Regions from separate parts of the Pseudomonas sp. ES4 genome, predicted to be linked through region 1. Evidence: riboswitches for the same ligand, from Rfam matches in the RefSeq annotation. Region 1 holds a riboswitch; the other holds the start of a gene.
What was found. Region 1 has a riboswitch for cobalamin ahead of cobW (cobalamin biosynthesis protein CobW). Riboswitches for the same ligand answer to the same signal wherever they lie in the genome.
Positions count from the first base shown of each region.

Region 2: linked by a shared signal. The riboswitch ahead of cobO (cob(I)yrinic acid a,c-diamide adenosyltransferase) and the one ahead of cobW (cobalamin biosynthesis protein CobW) in region 1 are both predicted to bind cobalamin.

Region 1 covers NZ_JBOBDO010000002.1:292,439-300,056, forward strand. Annotated here, with positions in the region: gene cobN (cobaltochelatase subunit CobN) at 1-2,716, opposite strand, end outside; gene cobW (cobalamin biosynthesis protein CobW) at 2,720-3,793, opposite strand; cobalamin riboswitch at 3,895-4,108, opposite strand; cobalamin riboswitch at 4,326-4,554, shown strand; gene ACQ4OB_RS03570 (CbtB domain-containing protein) at 4,677-4,880, shown strand; gene ACQ4OB_RS03575 (CbtA family protein) at 4,892-5,599, shown strand; gene ACQ4OB_RS03580 (cobalamin biosynthesis protein) at 5,596-6,009, shown strand; gene cobM (precorrin-4 C(11)-methyltransferase) at 6,091-6,837, shown strand; gene nfuA (Fe-S biogenesis protein NfuA) at 7,011-7,595, opposite strand.
Region 2 covers NZ_JBOBDO010000013.1:36,044-43,661, reverse strand. Annotated here, with positions in the region: gene cobD (threonine-phosphate decarboxylase CobD) at 1-970, opposite strand, end outside; gene cbiB (adenosylcobinamide-phosphate synthase CbiB) at 963-1,871, opposite strand; gene bluB (5,6-dimethylbenzimidazole synthase) at 1,868-2,518, opposite strand; gene ACQ4OB_RS15900 (cobyrinate a,c-diamide synthase) at 2,515-3,915, opposite strand; gene cobO (cob(I)yrinic acid a,c-diamide adenosyltransferase) at 3,926-4,537, opposite strand; cobalamin riboswitch at 4,619-4,849, opposite strand; gene ACQ4OB_RS15890 (hypothetical protein) at 5,004-5,588, shown strand; gene ACQ4OB_RS15885 (PQQ-dependent sugar dehydrogenase) at 5,656-6,963, shown strand; gene ACQ4OB_RS15880 (O-methyltransferase) at 7,082-7,618, opposite strand, start outside.

The DNA of each region.
Region 1 (7,618 bases):
TGGTCGGCAGGTTACGCACGTCCACCGAATAGAAGTTGCGCCCGGTCGGCAGCACGTCGAGCCGTCCGCGACTCGGCGCACCGCTGGGGCCGGCCGGCACGAAGCGGCCGCTGAGGGCGTCGAGCAGACCGCGCATTTCCGCCGGACCGCAGGCGTCCAGCCGTGGCGCGACGACTTCGCGCAGGTTGTCGATGATCGCGCTCACGTCAGACCAACCTACCTCCTGTGGGAGCGGGCCTGCTCGCGATAGCGGTGGGTCAGTCATATCAATGTTAGCTGTCACACCGATATCGCGAGCAGGCTCGCTCCCACAGGGGTCGGGTTTGGCTTGAGGTTGGTTCACCGTTTGGGAGATCAGATGAGCGGCGAACAGTTCCAGACGTTCGCGGGTATCACCGGCTGTGCGCCAGACTTCATCGGTGAGGGTTTGCAGTTCAATCGGACGTGGCCCGGTCCAAGGTTCGGCGAGCGCACAATCCAGCGGATCGAAGCCCAGCGTGAACGCCTTGGCCAAGGCCCGCAGCAGACTCGATTGCGCACCGCGCCCATCGCCTCGCGGAATGCGCAATAACGCCAGCAAGGTGTCGATGCGCAGGCGCCCGGTCGGCGACTCGCCAAACACATGCAGACCGTCGCGGATCTGTGACTCTTTCAAGTCGCACAAATAGGTGTCCAGACGCGGCAACCAGATCGCCGCATCGGCCTCGCTGTCGAGTTTTTCGTCCAGTTGCAGTTCGCGGTCGATGTGCGTCTCGCGCACCAGTTGCAGGATGTCGCGCTGCAATTCCCGGGCACGGCGCGGATCGAGCATTTGCGCTTCGTAATACTCGTCGGCGAGTAGTTCGAGGTTGCGCAACGGGCCGTACGTTTCGGCGCGGGTCAGCGGCGGCATCAGGTGGTCGATGATCACCGCTTGCGTACGGCGCTTGGCTTGGGCGCCCTCGCCCGGGTCGTTGACGATAAATGGATAGATGTTCGGCAGCGGACCGAGCAGCGCATCCGGCCAGCAATGCTCCGACAGCCCGACGCCTTTGCCCGGCAACCACTCGAGGTTGCCGTGCTTGCCGACGTGGATCACGCCGTGGGCGCCGTAGGTGTTGCGCAACCAGAAATAGAACGCGAGGTAACCGTGCGGAGGCACCAGGTCCGGGTCGTGATACACCGCGCTCGGATCGACCTGATACCCCCGCGCCGGTTGAATCCCGACGAAGGTCAGGCCAAAGCGCAGCCCGGCGATCATCATTCGCCCGCCACGGAACATCGGGTCGCTTTGCGGCAAGCCCCAACGTTCCAGCACCGCTTGGCGATTGGATTCGGGCAAGGCGTCGAACATCAGGTTGTAGTCGTCCAGCGCGAGGCTTTGCATACACGGGCGCTGGTCGAGGGTGTCGAGGTCATTGCTGACGCCGCCGAGTAATTGCTGGATCAACGCGGTGCCGCTATCAGGCAACTCGGCCGGCAGCGGATAACCTTCTTTATGCAGCGCACGCAGGATGTTCAGCGCCGCGGCCGGAGTGTCGAGGCCGACACCATTGCCGATGCGCCCGTCGCGGGTCGGGTAGTTGGCGAGGATCAGGGCGATGCGTTTTTCAGCGTTGGGCACTCGCGCCAGATCAATCCAGCGTCGCGCCAGCTCAGCGACAAAATCCATGCGCGCAGGTGCAGGTCGATAGCAGACCACATCGGATTGACTACGCTCGCTGCGCCAGGCCAGGTCCTTGAAGCTGATCGGCCGGCTGATGATCCGCCCGTCCAGCTCCGGCAGTGCGATGTGCATCGCCAAGTCGCGGGGACCGAGGCCTTGTTCGCTGGCGCGCCAACCGGGTTCATTGTCTTGGGCGCAGATCGCCTGGATCACTGGAATGTTGCGGCGAAACGGTCGCAGATGCGGCGCTTCGGGGCTGGATTGGGCGAAACCGGTGGTGTTGAGAATGACGCCGGCCTCGACTTCATCCAGCCAGTCCTCGACCACCGTCAGGCAGCCGGGTTCCTTCAAACTGGCCACAGCAATTGGCAACGGGTTCAACCCCGCCGCCTGCAAACGCTGGCAGAAAACATCGATGAAACCGGTGTTGGCCGCCTGCAAATGCGAGCGGTAGAACAGCACCGCCGCCACCGGTTGACCGGCCTGCCAGTCGGCTTGCCAATCCTTCAGTTCAGCGGGGCTTTTGTGCGGGTGGTAAATCGCTGTGCGCGGCAGGGTTTGCGGCTCGGCCCAGGCGTAGTCGCGATCCAGCCAGCGATTGGCAAGGCAACGGAAAAAATCCAGGGCATTGCCCATGCCGCCCTGACGCAGAAACTGCCAGAGTCGGTCGCGGTCTTGCGCGTCCACCGTGCTCAGGTCGCTGAGTTCCGGGTCCGGGCGGTCATCGCCGGGCACCAGAATCAGCTGTACACCGCGCTCCGACAGTTGCACCAGACGCTCGACGCCGTAACGCCAATAGGCGATGCCGCCGTGCAGCGAGATCAGAATCACCTTGGCGTGGCGCAGCACTTCGTCGACATACAAGTCGACCGAGGCGTGATTCTGCACCTGCATCGGGTTGGCCAGGCGCACGCTGGGGTAATCGTCGGGCAACTGCTGCGCGGCTTCGGCGAGCAGCGCCAGGCTAGAGTCGCCGCTGCACAGGATCACCAGCTCGGCGGGGGTTTGTCCAAGGTCGGCAATGTTGTCATCCGACACGAAACCGCCGGGCTGGGTCCTGAGCAGGTGCATGGCTTAAACGCTGAGCGCAGCGCGCAATTGCGCTTCAAGCAAAGTGGCGTCCAGCTTCTGGCCGATCAATACCAGACGCGTGGTACGCGCTTCGTCGGCGCCCCACTGACGGTCGAAATGCTTGTCGAAACGCGTGCCCACGCCCTGGATCAGCAGGCGCATCGGCTTGTTCGGAATCGCCGCGAAACCTTTGACGCGCAAAATGCCGTGCTGGACCACCAGTTGAGTCAGCGCGTCCAGCAGCAGGCTTTCGTCGGCTTGCGGCAGTTCGATGGAGATGGAGTCGAATGCGTCGTGGTCATGCTCATCGTGATGGCCGTCTTCATCTTCATGGTGGTGATCGTGATGGCTGTGACGGCTGTCGATGTGTTCTTCGGAACCGGCGCCGAGGCCGATCAGCACGTCCAGTGGCACGCGACCGCTGCTGGCTTCGATGACTTTCACCGCTGGCGGCAGTTCTTCAGCGACTTCCAGGCGTACGCGGGCCAGGTCTTCAGGGCTGATCAGGTCGGCCTTGTTGAGGATCACCAGGTCGGCGCTGGCCAGTTGGTCGGCGAACAGTTCGTGCAGCGGCGATTCGTGGTCCAGGTTCGGGTCGAGTTTGCGCTGGGCATCGACCTGGTCCGGAAACGCCGCGAAGGTGCCGGCAGCGACCGCTGGGCTGTCGACCACGGTGATCACCGCGTCAACGGTGCAGGCGCTACGGATTTCCGGCCACTGGAAGGCTTGCACCAGCGGTTTTGGCAGGGCCAGGCCCGAGGTTTCAATGAGGATATGGTCTAGGTCGCCGCGACGGGCGACCAGTTCGCGCATCACCGGGAAGAATTCTTCCTGAACGGTGCAGCACAGGCAGCCGTTGGCCAGTTCGTAAACGCGGCCGTTGGCTTCTTCTTCAGTGCAACCGATGGAGCACTGCTTGAGGATTTCGCCGTCGATGCCCAGCTCGCCGAACTCGTTGACGATCACCGCAATGCGACGGCCCTGAGCGTTGTCGAGCATGTGCCGCAGCAACGTGGTTTTGCCCGAGCCGAGGAAGCCGGTAACGATGGTGACGGGGAGTTTGGCCAGTGTTTTCATCGGATGCCCTTTGGCAAGGTGGCGGGCATACGGGACGACAATCGCAGCGGCGGATGCACGCGCGCAAGAGTTCCGCCACCGGATCACCCCGCCCGGTTGTAGTGAGAATCTGTTTCGAGGCAGGTCTCCTGGCTGACGGTGTGCCGGCTTGTGGGCCTGGCATTCGCTGCGCCTTCCCGCGACCCCGTTGCACAGGGTTTGCAGTGGCGTGGCAGCGAACAGCACCGTTCACAGTTGCGGGGGCAGCCGCGGCATCGACCGCGTTCCCTTCTTAGCTTCGGCAGACACCGAAGAACCTCGAAAGCGCAAGGCTACGCATCGTGTGGGGGCGGGTCAATGTTGACCTGAATTCTGTGGTGCCCCCTTTGATGATCGTTCCCACGCTCTGCGTGGGAATGCCTCAACGGACGCTCCGCGTTCGGCTGTGAAAGGGACGCGGAGCGTCCCGGGCTGCATTCCCACGCAGAGCGTGGGAACGATCAACTCAAACGAGAACCCTTGCCAATTGACGCCCAACCCCCGCCCATGCTCTCCTACACGCCTTGTTACGGGTGCCCTTCACAGGGTGAAACGGGAAACCGGTGAATCATGTGCTTTACTCTAAAGCCATGTCAGTCCGGTGCTGCCCCCGCAACGGTAAGCGAGCGAAGCGTCAGATCCACTGTGCCAGCAGTTCGGCATGGGAAGGTGATGCTTGCAGGTCAAGGCGAAAGCCAGTGCCCCTCGTGAGCCCGGAGACCGGCCCGCAACACAAAGTGACCATTACGATCACTGAATAACAAACCCGCGGTGGGCGGGCGCTGTTTGAACCTCTGCGTGCCCGACTCGCAGGGGTCTTCCATGCGCTCTATATCACCCCGCTGACAGACCAGAGGGAAGCGCCATGTCGATCATCAGCAGCACCGGCAGCAACACCGATAAGAGCACCGCCAGCACCACCCATACCCTGACCCAACGCCTGACCGCCGCCGTATGCGCGTCGATCCTGGGTGCCAGCCTTGTGTATTTCGCCGGTTTCTCGCACATCGAAGCGGTGCACAATGCCGCGCACGATACCCGCCACAGCTCTGCATTTCCGTGCCATTGAGACCTGCTGACATGATCAAGCGTATTGCGCAAACCGCAGGGTTCACCGGGCTGCTGGCCGCCCTGTTGCTGACCCTGCTGCAAAGCTTCTGGGTGGCTCCGTTGATTTTGCAGGCCGAGACTTACGAAAAATCCGAGCCCGCCGCGGTTGAAGTTCACGAACACGCCGCAGGTGCTGTCGCCGCTCACACCCACGATGCCGAGGCCTGGGAACCGGCAGACGGCTGGCAGCGCGTGCTGTCCACCACCGGCGGCAACCTGGTGATAGCGGTCGGTTTCGCCCTGATGCTGGCCGGTCTCTACACCTTGCGCGCACCGACCAAAACCTCCCAGGGCCTGCTTTGGGGCCTGGCCGGTTATGCCACGTTCGTACTGGCACCGACCCTCGGTCTGCCACCCGAACTGCCGGGCACTGCCGCCGCTGATTTGGCGCAACGACAGGTCTGGTGGATCGGCACGGCGGCCTCCACAGCAGTCGGCATTGCATTGATCGTGTTCAGCCGTCACTGGCTGATGAAAGTGCTCGGCGTGGCAATCCTGGCCGTTCCTCACGTGATCGGCGCACCACAACCGGAAGTTCACTCGATGCTGGCTCCACAAGCCCTGGAAGCTCAGTTCAAAATCGCTTCGCAGCTGACCAACGTGGCATTCTGGCTGGCCCTGGGCCTGATCAGTGCCTGGTTGTTCCGCCGCAAAAGCGATGGTCAGTACCACGCATGAGTGAGATCAGCACAGCGCCGACTTTAGTGGTCGGCCTGGGCTGCCAGCGCGGCTGCCCCGTCAGCACGTTGCGGGCGCTGCTCGATCAGGCATTGCAGGCTCATAAGATCGAACTTCACCAAATCAAGGCCCTGGCCAGCATCGACCTGAAGCGCGAAGAACCTGGCTTGATCGAATTGGCCGAACAACTTGCGTTGCCGTTGCAGTATTTCAGCTGCGAACAATTGGCTGTCTATCAACCGCAACTCAGCCACCGCTCCGACATCGCGTTCGAACGCACCGGCTGCTACGGCGTAGCGGAAAGTGCCGCCCTGGCCCTGGCTGAACACCTGGCCCAGGCACCGGCAAAACTGCTGATTTCGCGACAAAAATTTGCCCAGGCCACCTTGGCATTGGCCGGCGCTGCCTGAAATCTTCGATAATCCCCGTCTCGATCATGAGCAATCTTCATCTGAAGCCTTGCCCAGCCCCTTTTTTCACAGGAACCGACGATGACCGTCTACTTCATTGGCGCAGGTCCCGGCGACCCGGAACTGATCACCGTCAAAGGCCAACGGCTGATTCGCAGCTGCCCGGTGATCATCTATGCCGGCTCCCTGGTGCCCGCCGCCGTGCTGGAAGGCCATTGCGCCGAACAGGTGGTCAACAGCGCCGAACTGCACCTGGAACAGATCATCGAGCTGATCAAATCCGCCCACGCCAAGGGCCAGGACGTGGCCAGGGTGCACTCCGGCGATCCGAGTCTTTATGGTGCGATTGGCGAGCAGATCCGCTACCTGCGCGAACTCGACATCCCGTTTGAAATCATTCCCGGCGTCACGGCCACGGCGGCCTGCGCGGCACTGTTGGGTGCGGAACTGACGTTACCCGACGTATCGCAAAGCGTGATCCTGACCCGTTATGCCGACAAAACCGTGATGCCCGCTGGCGAAGAGCTTGGCAGCCTGGCGCAGCACGGGGCGACGATGGCGATTCATCTGGGGGTCAATCATCTGGAGAAGATCCTGGCCGAATTGCTGCCGCATTACGGCGCGGATTGCCCGATCGCGGTGATTCACCGGGCGACCTGGCCGGATCAGGATTGGGTGGTGGGGACGTTGGCGGACATTGCCGCGAAGGTTGAAGCCAAGGGGTTTCGGCGCACGGCGTTGATTCTGGTGGGTCGGGTTTTGGGTAGCGATCACTTCAGTGAGTCGTCGCTGTATCGCGCGGGGCATGCGCATCTCTACAGACCCTGAAGTACTTGTGGCGAGGGAGCTTGCTCCCGCTGGACCGCAGAGCGGTCCCAACATCAGCCAACGCATTCATCACGGGAAAATGCATTAGCTGCTTTGCGATTGCTTCGCAATCGAGCGGGAGCAAGCTCCCTCGCCACAGCGCCGTTTTTTTATGTCTGCAGCGAACACCTTACTTAGTAGTAGGCGTTTTCTTTCTGCGTGTGGTCGGTGACGTCACGAACGCCCTTGAGCTCGGGAATGCGCTCGAGCAAGGTGCGCTCGATACCTTCGCGAAGGGTGACGTCTGCCTGGCCGCAGCCCTGGCAACCGCCGCCGAACTTCAGCACGGCGATGCCGTCTTCGACCACATCGATCAGGCTGACCTGACCGCCGTGGCTGGCCAGCCCCGGGTTGATCTCGGTTTGCAGGTAATAGTTGATACGCTCGTTGATCGGGCTGTCAGCGTTGACCATCGGTACTTTGGCGTTTGGCGCCTTGATGGTGAGCTGGCCGCCCATACGGTCGGTGGCGTAGTCGACAACCGCATCGTCCAGGAACGCTTCGCTGAACGAGTCGATGTAAGCGGTGAAGCTTTTGAGCCCCAGCGCCGTGTCTTCGGGTTTTTCTTCGCCCGGCTTGCAATATGCAATGCAGGTTTCGGCGTATTGGGTGCCAGGCTGGGTGATAAAGACGCGGATGCCGATGCCTGGGGTGTTCTGCTTGGAGAGCAGATCAGCCAGATAATCGTGGGCGGCGTCGGTAATGGTAATAGCGGTCATGGAAACTCCTCGCAGGCTTGGGC
Region 2 (7,618 bases), on a different contig from region 1:
CTTCGAACGCTTGCGCGAGACGTGTCCAGTCGGCTTCATCGGCGGGCAAGCCGAAACGCAGGCTGCTGTTGTGCGTGAACATTCGCAGCAGAATGCCGCGCCGGGCCATGAAGGCATGCAGCTCTTCGGCGCGTTCGGTGATCAGCCATTGGAACAAGGCGCAGCCGCCCTGTGGTTCGAAGCCGTGGTGTTCAAGCAGCAGCGCCAGACGTTTGCTGGCCTCTTCTGTGCGAACCCGTTGCCGGATATGCCCTTCGGTATCCAGCAGGCAGGCCTGACCCAGTACCCGCGTCGGCCCGCTGACCGCCCAAGGCCCGACTTGCTCGGCCAGCAACTTGAGCACCTTGCGCTCAGCCAGAACGAAACCCAGACGCACACCGGCCAGGCCGAAAAACTTGCCGAAGGAACGCAGCACGATCAACCCGACCTGATTGGCAAAAGGTGCCAGGCTCAGCTGCGGCGTGTTGTCCATGAATGCCTCGTCCACCACCAGCCAGCCACCGCGTTGGGCCAGCCGCGTGTGCCAGTCGAGCAAGCGACTGGGTGTCAGGCTCAGGCCGGTAGGATTGTTCGGATTGACCACCACCAGCACGTCGAGGCTGTCGAGAAAGAAGTCGACTTCCTGCTCCAGCACTTCACGCACGATGTAGCCATTGCGGCGCCACGCTTCGGCATGTTCGGCGTAACACGGCGAGAGCACGCCGACCTTACCGGCCCGGCGCAAACGTGGCAGCAACTGGATCGCCATTTGCGAGCCGGCCACCGGCAGCACCTGGGCAGCGCCGTAATATTCACAGGCCGCCTGCTCCAGACCGTCATCGGTTTCCGGCAACCGCGCCCACGCCCGCAACGGAATCTCCGGGACCGGAAACGGCCAGGGCGCGAGGCCGCTGGACAGGTCGAGCCAATCGGCTTCGGCGATGCCGTACTCGAGCGCCGCCTTGCGTAACCGCCCACCGTGCTCAAGCATAAAATTCAGCCCCCACGCAGAGGATCAGCAACCATAACCATACCCCGCGCTGGACCAATTGCCAGCCGCGGTCGATGGAGTCGGCGTCTGCCGGTTCGCCTTCGCCCAATGGCGGACGCTGATGCAGTTCGCCGTGATAAATCGCCGCCCCGCCCAACTCGACGCCGAGCGCACCGGCACCGGCCGCCATCACCGGACCGGCATTCGGGCTGTCCCAGGTTCGGCCCTGGGTGCGCCAGCATTTCAGCGCCAGGCGGGTTTTGCCCAGCAGCGCGTAGGTCAGGGCCACCAGGCGTGCAGGAATATAGTTGAGGACATCGTCGATCTTTGCCGCGGCCCAGCCAAAACGCTCGAAGCGTTCATTGCGGTAACCCCACATCGCATCCAGCGTGTTGCTCAAACGGTAGAGCACCACGCCTGGCGCGCCGGCCACGGCAAACCAGAACAGCGCAGCGAATACCGCATCGCTGCCGTTCTCCAGCACCGATTCGGTGGCGGCGCGGGCGACTTCGGTCTTGTCCAGTTCGCTGGTCTGGCGGCTGACCAGATAACTGACCCGTGTGCGCGCCTCGTCCAGGTCATCACCGCGCAGCGCCTTGGCCACCGGCTCGACGTGTTCACCGAGGCTGCGCATGCCGAGGGCGCAATAGAGCAGGAGAATCTCGACGATCCAGCCGATGTAGGGCGCCCAGGAAAATGCGGTGGCCAGCAGGGTCAGCGGCAACACCGCGATCACCCAGGCAGTGACGCCATGGCTGCGCCAGCCGCGACCTTCACCATTGAAACGTTGCTCGATTCGGTCGGCAAAGCGGCCGAACGCCACCAGCGGATGCCAGCGTTTGGGTTCACCCAGCAGCGCATCCAGCGCAACCGCGGCGACACTCAACAACGCCACACTCATTGACTCACTCCCCAATAATTTTCATACAGCAGTTCACTGAGCGGACGCGTCTGCGCCCAGCCTTCGAGTACCAGCATCGGCGCCGGATAGAACTCCGTGACCGGCCCCAGGCAAAGAACGGCCAAGGGTTTGGCACCCGCGGGAAAACCCAACAGGTCCGCCAGGGCTTGCGGCTCGAACAGCGAGACCCAGCCCATGCCCAATCCTTCAGCGCGGGAGGCCAGCCACAGGTTCTGGATCGCGCAGGAGAGCGACGCCATGTCCATTTCCGGCATCGTGCGCCGGCCGAAGATGTGACGCTCGCGATCGTCCATCAGCGCGGCGACCAGCACCTCGGCGCAGTCGTTGATGCCTTCGACTTTCAACTTCATGAATTCGTCGGTGCGTTCGCCGAGGGCTTCGGCGGTGCGGATGCGTTCTTCTTCCACCAGTGACTGGATCTTGCCGCGCAGGGCTCGATCGCTGATGCGGATGAACCGCCAGGGCTGCATCAGGCCGACGCTCGGCGCCTGGTGTGCAGCTTCGAGCAGGCGCTGCAGCAACTCAGGCTCGACGGTGCCGCCGCTGAAATGACGCATGTCGCGGCGTTCGCCGATGGCTCGGTAGACCGCCGCGCGTTCGGCTTCGGAAAATGCGTTGTCGGTCATGGCCTCTTCGCGAGCAAGCCCGCTCCCACAGTGGAAGGTGTGCTATCTGAAGAAACGCGGTCCCCTGTGGGAGTGAGCCTGCTCGCGATGGCGTCCTTATGGTCAGGCACAAACAGCGCGGCAATCGCCAATGGATTGGACGGAAAATAAAAGTGCACATAAGAAGCCGTCATCCGCCCCTCACGATAAACCGCCTCCGCCCCTCGCCCACCATTCGGGCTCAGCCCACGAGCAATCGGCTCAAGCTCAGTGCTGGTCAACGAGTGGTGATAGGTGTGCCCGCGCAACAAACCTTCCGGCAATTCGACGGCCTGCAACGCCAACGCGGCCAGACGCTTTTGCATCACCGCATCCCCCGTCAGCAAGCCAACCAGTTCAGCGCGAGTGCCCTCGACATCGGTCAACGAATCGAGCAGATACAGCATGCCGCCGCACTCGGCCAACAACGGCTTACCCGCCGCATGGTGAGCGCGGATTGCGGCCAGCATCGTGGTGTTCTGTGACAGCGCCACGTGATGCAATTCAGGATAACCGCCAGGCAGATAGAGGCTGTCTGCCTCCGGCAGTTGCATGTCACGGATCGGCGAGAAAAACGACAACTCGGCGCCCATGGCCCGCAGCAGATCCAGGCTCGCGCCGTAGGTAAACGCAAAGGCTTCGTCCCGGGCCACGGCAATTCGCACACCGGCCAGCAAGGGTTCGGCTGCGATCATTTCAGGCGCGGCGAATTCCACAGCCGGTGGTAGAGCGACATCGCAACTGCTGGCCAATGACTCGGCGGCGGCATCGAGGCGCAGGTCGAGATCGTTCAACTCACTGGCCTGAACCAGCCCGAGGTGCCGACTCGGCAATTCGATACCGGTTTCCCGGGACAGCGCGCCATACCAGCGCAAACCTTCAGTCAGACTGCCTTCGAGCAACTGCGCATGGCGCACGGTGCCGACGCGGTTGGCCAGCACACCGGCAAACGGCAAGTCCGGCTGATACTTCGCCAGCCCCAACGCCAATGCGCCAAAGGTCTGGGCCATGGCGGTGCCGTCGATCACGCCGAGCACCGGCACACCGAAGTGCCGCGCCAGATCAGCGCTGGACGGCGTACCGTCGAACAGCCCCATGACGCCTTCGATGAGGATCAGATCGGCTTCGCCGGCCGCTTCCCACAACAGTCGACGACTTTCCTGCTCGCCGACCATCCACATGTCCAGTTGATACACCGGCGCACCGCTGGCGCGCTCGAGAATCATCGGGTCGAGAAAGTCCGGCCCGCATTTGAACACGCGCACCTTGCGCCCCTGATTGCGATGCAAACGGGCCAGCGCGGCGGTGACGGTGGTCTTGCCCTGACCGGAGGCCGGTGCGGCAATCAATACCGCCGGGCATTGACGATGGCTATTCATAAAGTGCAGCTCACAACTCGACGCCTTTTTGCGCTTTGATTCCGGCCTGGAACGCGTGCTTGATCACGCCCATTTCGGTGACGGTGTCGGCCAGCTCGATCATCTCCGGCTTGGCGCCGCGACCGGTGACTACCACGTGCTGCATTGGCGGACGGGCCTGCAAGTCGCTGAGCACCTGATCGAGATCCAGATAACCGTGCTTGAGCGCGATGTTCAATTCATCCAGCACCACCAGGCCGATCGACGGATCACGCAGCAATTCGCGCGACACTGCCCACGCGGCTTGCGCGGCGGCGATGTCACGCTGGCGATCCTGGGTTTCCCAGGTGAAGCCCTCGCCCATCACATGAAAACGCACCTGCTCCGGGAAGCGCCGGAAGAACAGCTCCTCGCCGGTGCTGTTGCGCCCCTTGATGAACTGCACCACGCCACACTGCATGCCGTGGCCCATGGACCGGGCGAGCATGCCGAAGGCCGAACTGCTTTTGCCTTTGCCGTTGCCGGTCAGCACCAGCAGCAGGCCGCATTCATTCGGGGAATTGGCGATGCGTTCGTCGATCACGGCTTTTTTGCGCAGCATGCGCGCCAGATGACGTTCGTCACGATCGGGGGTATCAGTCATGGGGGAGCTCTCCGTTGAGGCTGGATAACGGCGGGCAGGCACAAGAATAGACGGCAACAAGCCTGGCATCGCCCACCGTGATGCCGCTGGATGGATCAGGCCGGTCTCCGGGCTCATGAGCGGCGATTTGCCTGACTGCGCGCCTTCCCATGTCGACGACACAGTGGCTCAAGGCGCAGTTTTTACTCATTTACCGTTGCGGGGGCAGCGCCGGGATCATGGCTCTTCGTCGCTTGAAGAGCGTCACTCACCGGCTTCCCTGTTTCACTCTGTCAACCAAGGTCACAGAGCACCTGAAACAAGCCGCGAAGGTTAGAGGGTTGGGGATGGAGCGTCAATTGAAGACGGGCAGCCTGGGAGCGAATAACTGCTGTCGATCAATTATCTGACGCCAATCTTGTGCCACACTCCCAGCAGTGATATCAAAGAGCCACAATCTCACAACACAATAACAAGGGTGAGCCACATGCAAGGCATGATCATCAGCAATCCGAAGCTGGAATTCCTGCGACCGGTGCTGGAACGCTGGTTTGACTGTATCGACCGCTACAACGCCGTGCGCGGCGATAACGAAACGCCTTACTGGTTCGATGAAAAAGCCAACCTGAGCCTGCTGTCCGCCGCAGCCTGGATGGCAGAGATGGTTACGCTGCAGCAAACACCAACTCGTAAACAGGTCGAAGAAGGCGAACGCAATGGCCGCGCCGATCTGTTTATCGCGACGAGCGAAGAACGCGCTTACCTTCAGGCGACCCAGCGCTGGCCACGGGTCAACAACCTGAACCTGACTCAAGCGTTGCAGGACATCACCAGCGAAGCCAAACGCATCAGTTACGCCAGCGACCTGAAACTCGGCTGCCTATTCGTCGCACCGCAAAAAGCCCAACAAAGCGCCACCCCGGAAGAACTCCAGGACATGGTCGACGACCTGCAAAAGGAACACACATGCGCGGTGGCCTGGTACTTCCCCTATGCCTATCGCAAGTTGCGCAATGAAGCCGGCAACTATCACCCCGGCATCGCCGTGCTGTTCAAGGAAGCCCGCGGCTGACCGGTTGAACCATCGCGCACTGCACTTCTCTATTGATTAGCTCACTGCATTCATAGGGAAGATCAGCATGCGCAAGCCTCAGCTCGCTCTCGTCATCGTGCTCGCCGGAGGGCTTGCCGCCTGTGGTGAAACCGCCAGGCTGCAAGTCTCCGACGGCACCGGCCCATCGCCCAAGCTGCCAGAACCGAACAAGACCCTGATCCCGACGGTGAACATCGCCCCGGCGATCGGCTGGCCGGACGGCGCAAAACCTATCGCCGCGACAGGAACTCAGGTGGTGGCTTTTGCCGAAGGCCTCGATCACCCGCGCTGGCTCTACGTGCTGCCCAACGGCGACGTGCTGGTCGCCGAAACCAACGCACCCGCCAAACCCGATGCCGGCATTCGTGGCTGGATCATGGGCAAAGTCATGGGCCGTGCCGGCGCCGGCGTACCGAGCCCGAACCGCATCACGCTGCTGCGGGACAAGGACCACGACGGCATCGCCGAAACCCGTACGGTGTTCCTGGAAAACCTCAACTCGCCCTTCGGCATGACCCTGGTCGGCAATGACCTGTACGTCGCCGACACGGACCGCTTGCTGCGCTTCCACTATGAAAACGGCGAGACGGCGATCAAGTCACAGCCGATGAAGGTGATCGACCTGCCGGGCGGGACGCTGAATCACCACTGGACCAAAAACGTTATCGCCAGCAAGGACGGCAGCAAGCTGTACGTCACCGTGGGCTCGAACAGCAACATCGGTGAAAACGGCATGGATCAGGAGGAAGGTCGCGCGGCAATCTGGGAAGTGGATCGCGCCACCGGTAATCATCGGATCTTCGCCTCGGGGATTCGTAATCCAAACGGCCTGGCCTGGGAACCTCGCAGCGGCGCATTGTGGACAGCGGTCAATGAGCGCGACGAAATCGGCAGCGATTTGGTGCCGGATTACATCACTTCAGTGAAGGACGGCGGGTTTTACGGCTGGCCTTACAGTTATTACGGTCAGCATGTCGATGTTCGCGTCAAGCCGCAAAACCCCGACCTGGTGGCCAAGGCCATTGCGCCGGACTACGCGGTCGGCCCGCATACCGCCTCGTTGGGCCTGACGTTCGCTGAAGGCAACAGACTGCCGGCGCAATTCAAGGAAGGAGCATTCATCGGCCAGCATGGGTCATGGAACCGTAAACCGCACAGTGGCTACAAAGTGATCTTCGTACCGTTCAGCGCAGGGAAACCGAGCGGGCCGCCGATTGATGTGCTCACTGGCTTCCTCAATAACGAGGAAAAAGCCATGGGCCGGCCGGTGGGTGTAGTGATTGATCAGCAGGGGGATTTGTTGGTGGCGGATGACGTGGGCAACAAGGTGTGGCGCGTGTCGGCGGCTCAATAACTGCAATACACATCAACTGTGGGAGCGAGCCTGCTCGCGATGAGGCCGGTACACCCGACATTGAACTTGCCTGACCCACCGCTATTCGCGAGCAAGCCCGCTTCCACAAGAACCGCGTTCAGCGCTTGCGGCAGAGTGTGAGCCCATCCCCCAACGGCAACAGCGACAAATCCACACGCGAGTCATCCTTCAAGGCGCAATTGAGCGCCTGGATGGCTCGGGTGTCTTCACTCTCGGGATTGTCCTCAAGCACCCGACCACTCCACAGCGTGTTATCAAACACCGCCAGCCCGCCGACGCGCAGCAGACGCAATGCATGCTCCAGGTAAAGGGGGTAGTTGGCTTTGTCGGCATCGATAAAGATCAGGTCGAATGACTCTGGCTGATCCAGCTGAGCCAGGGTTTCCAGCGCGGGCGCCAAACGCAGATCGATCCGCGCGGCAAGTCCCGCTTCCTGCCAGTAACGGCGCGCGGTGGCGTTGTAGTCACCGGGAATGTCACAGCAGATCAGCGAACCGTCATCCGGCAGCGCAGCCGCCATGCACAAGGCGCTGTAACCGGTGAAAGTACCGATTTCCAGCAGGCGCCTGGCACCGATGAGTTTCACCAATAGCGCGAGGAATTGCCCCTGCTCCGGCGCCACCTGCCAGCGAGC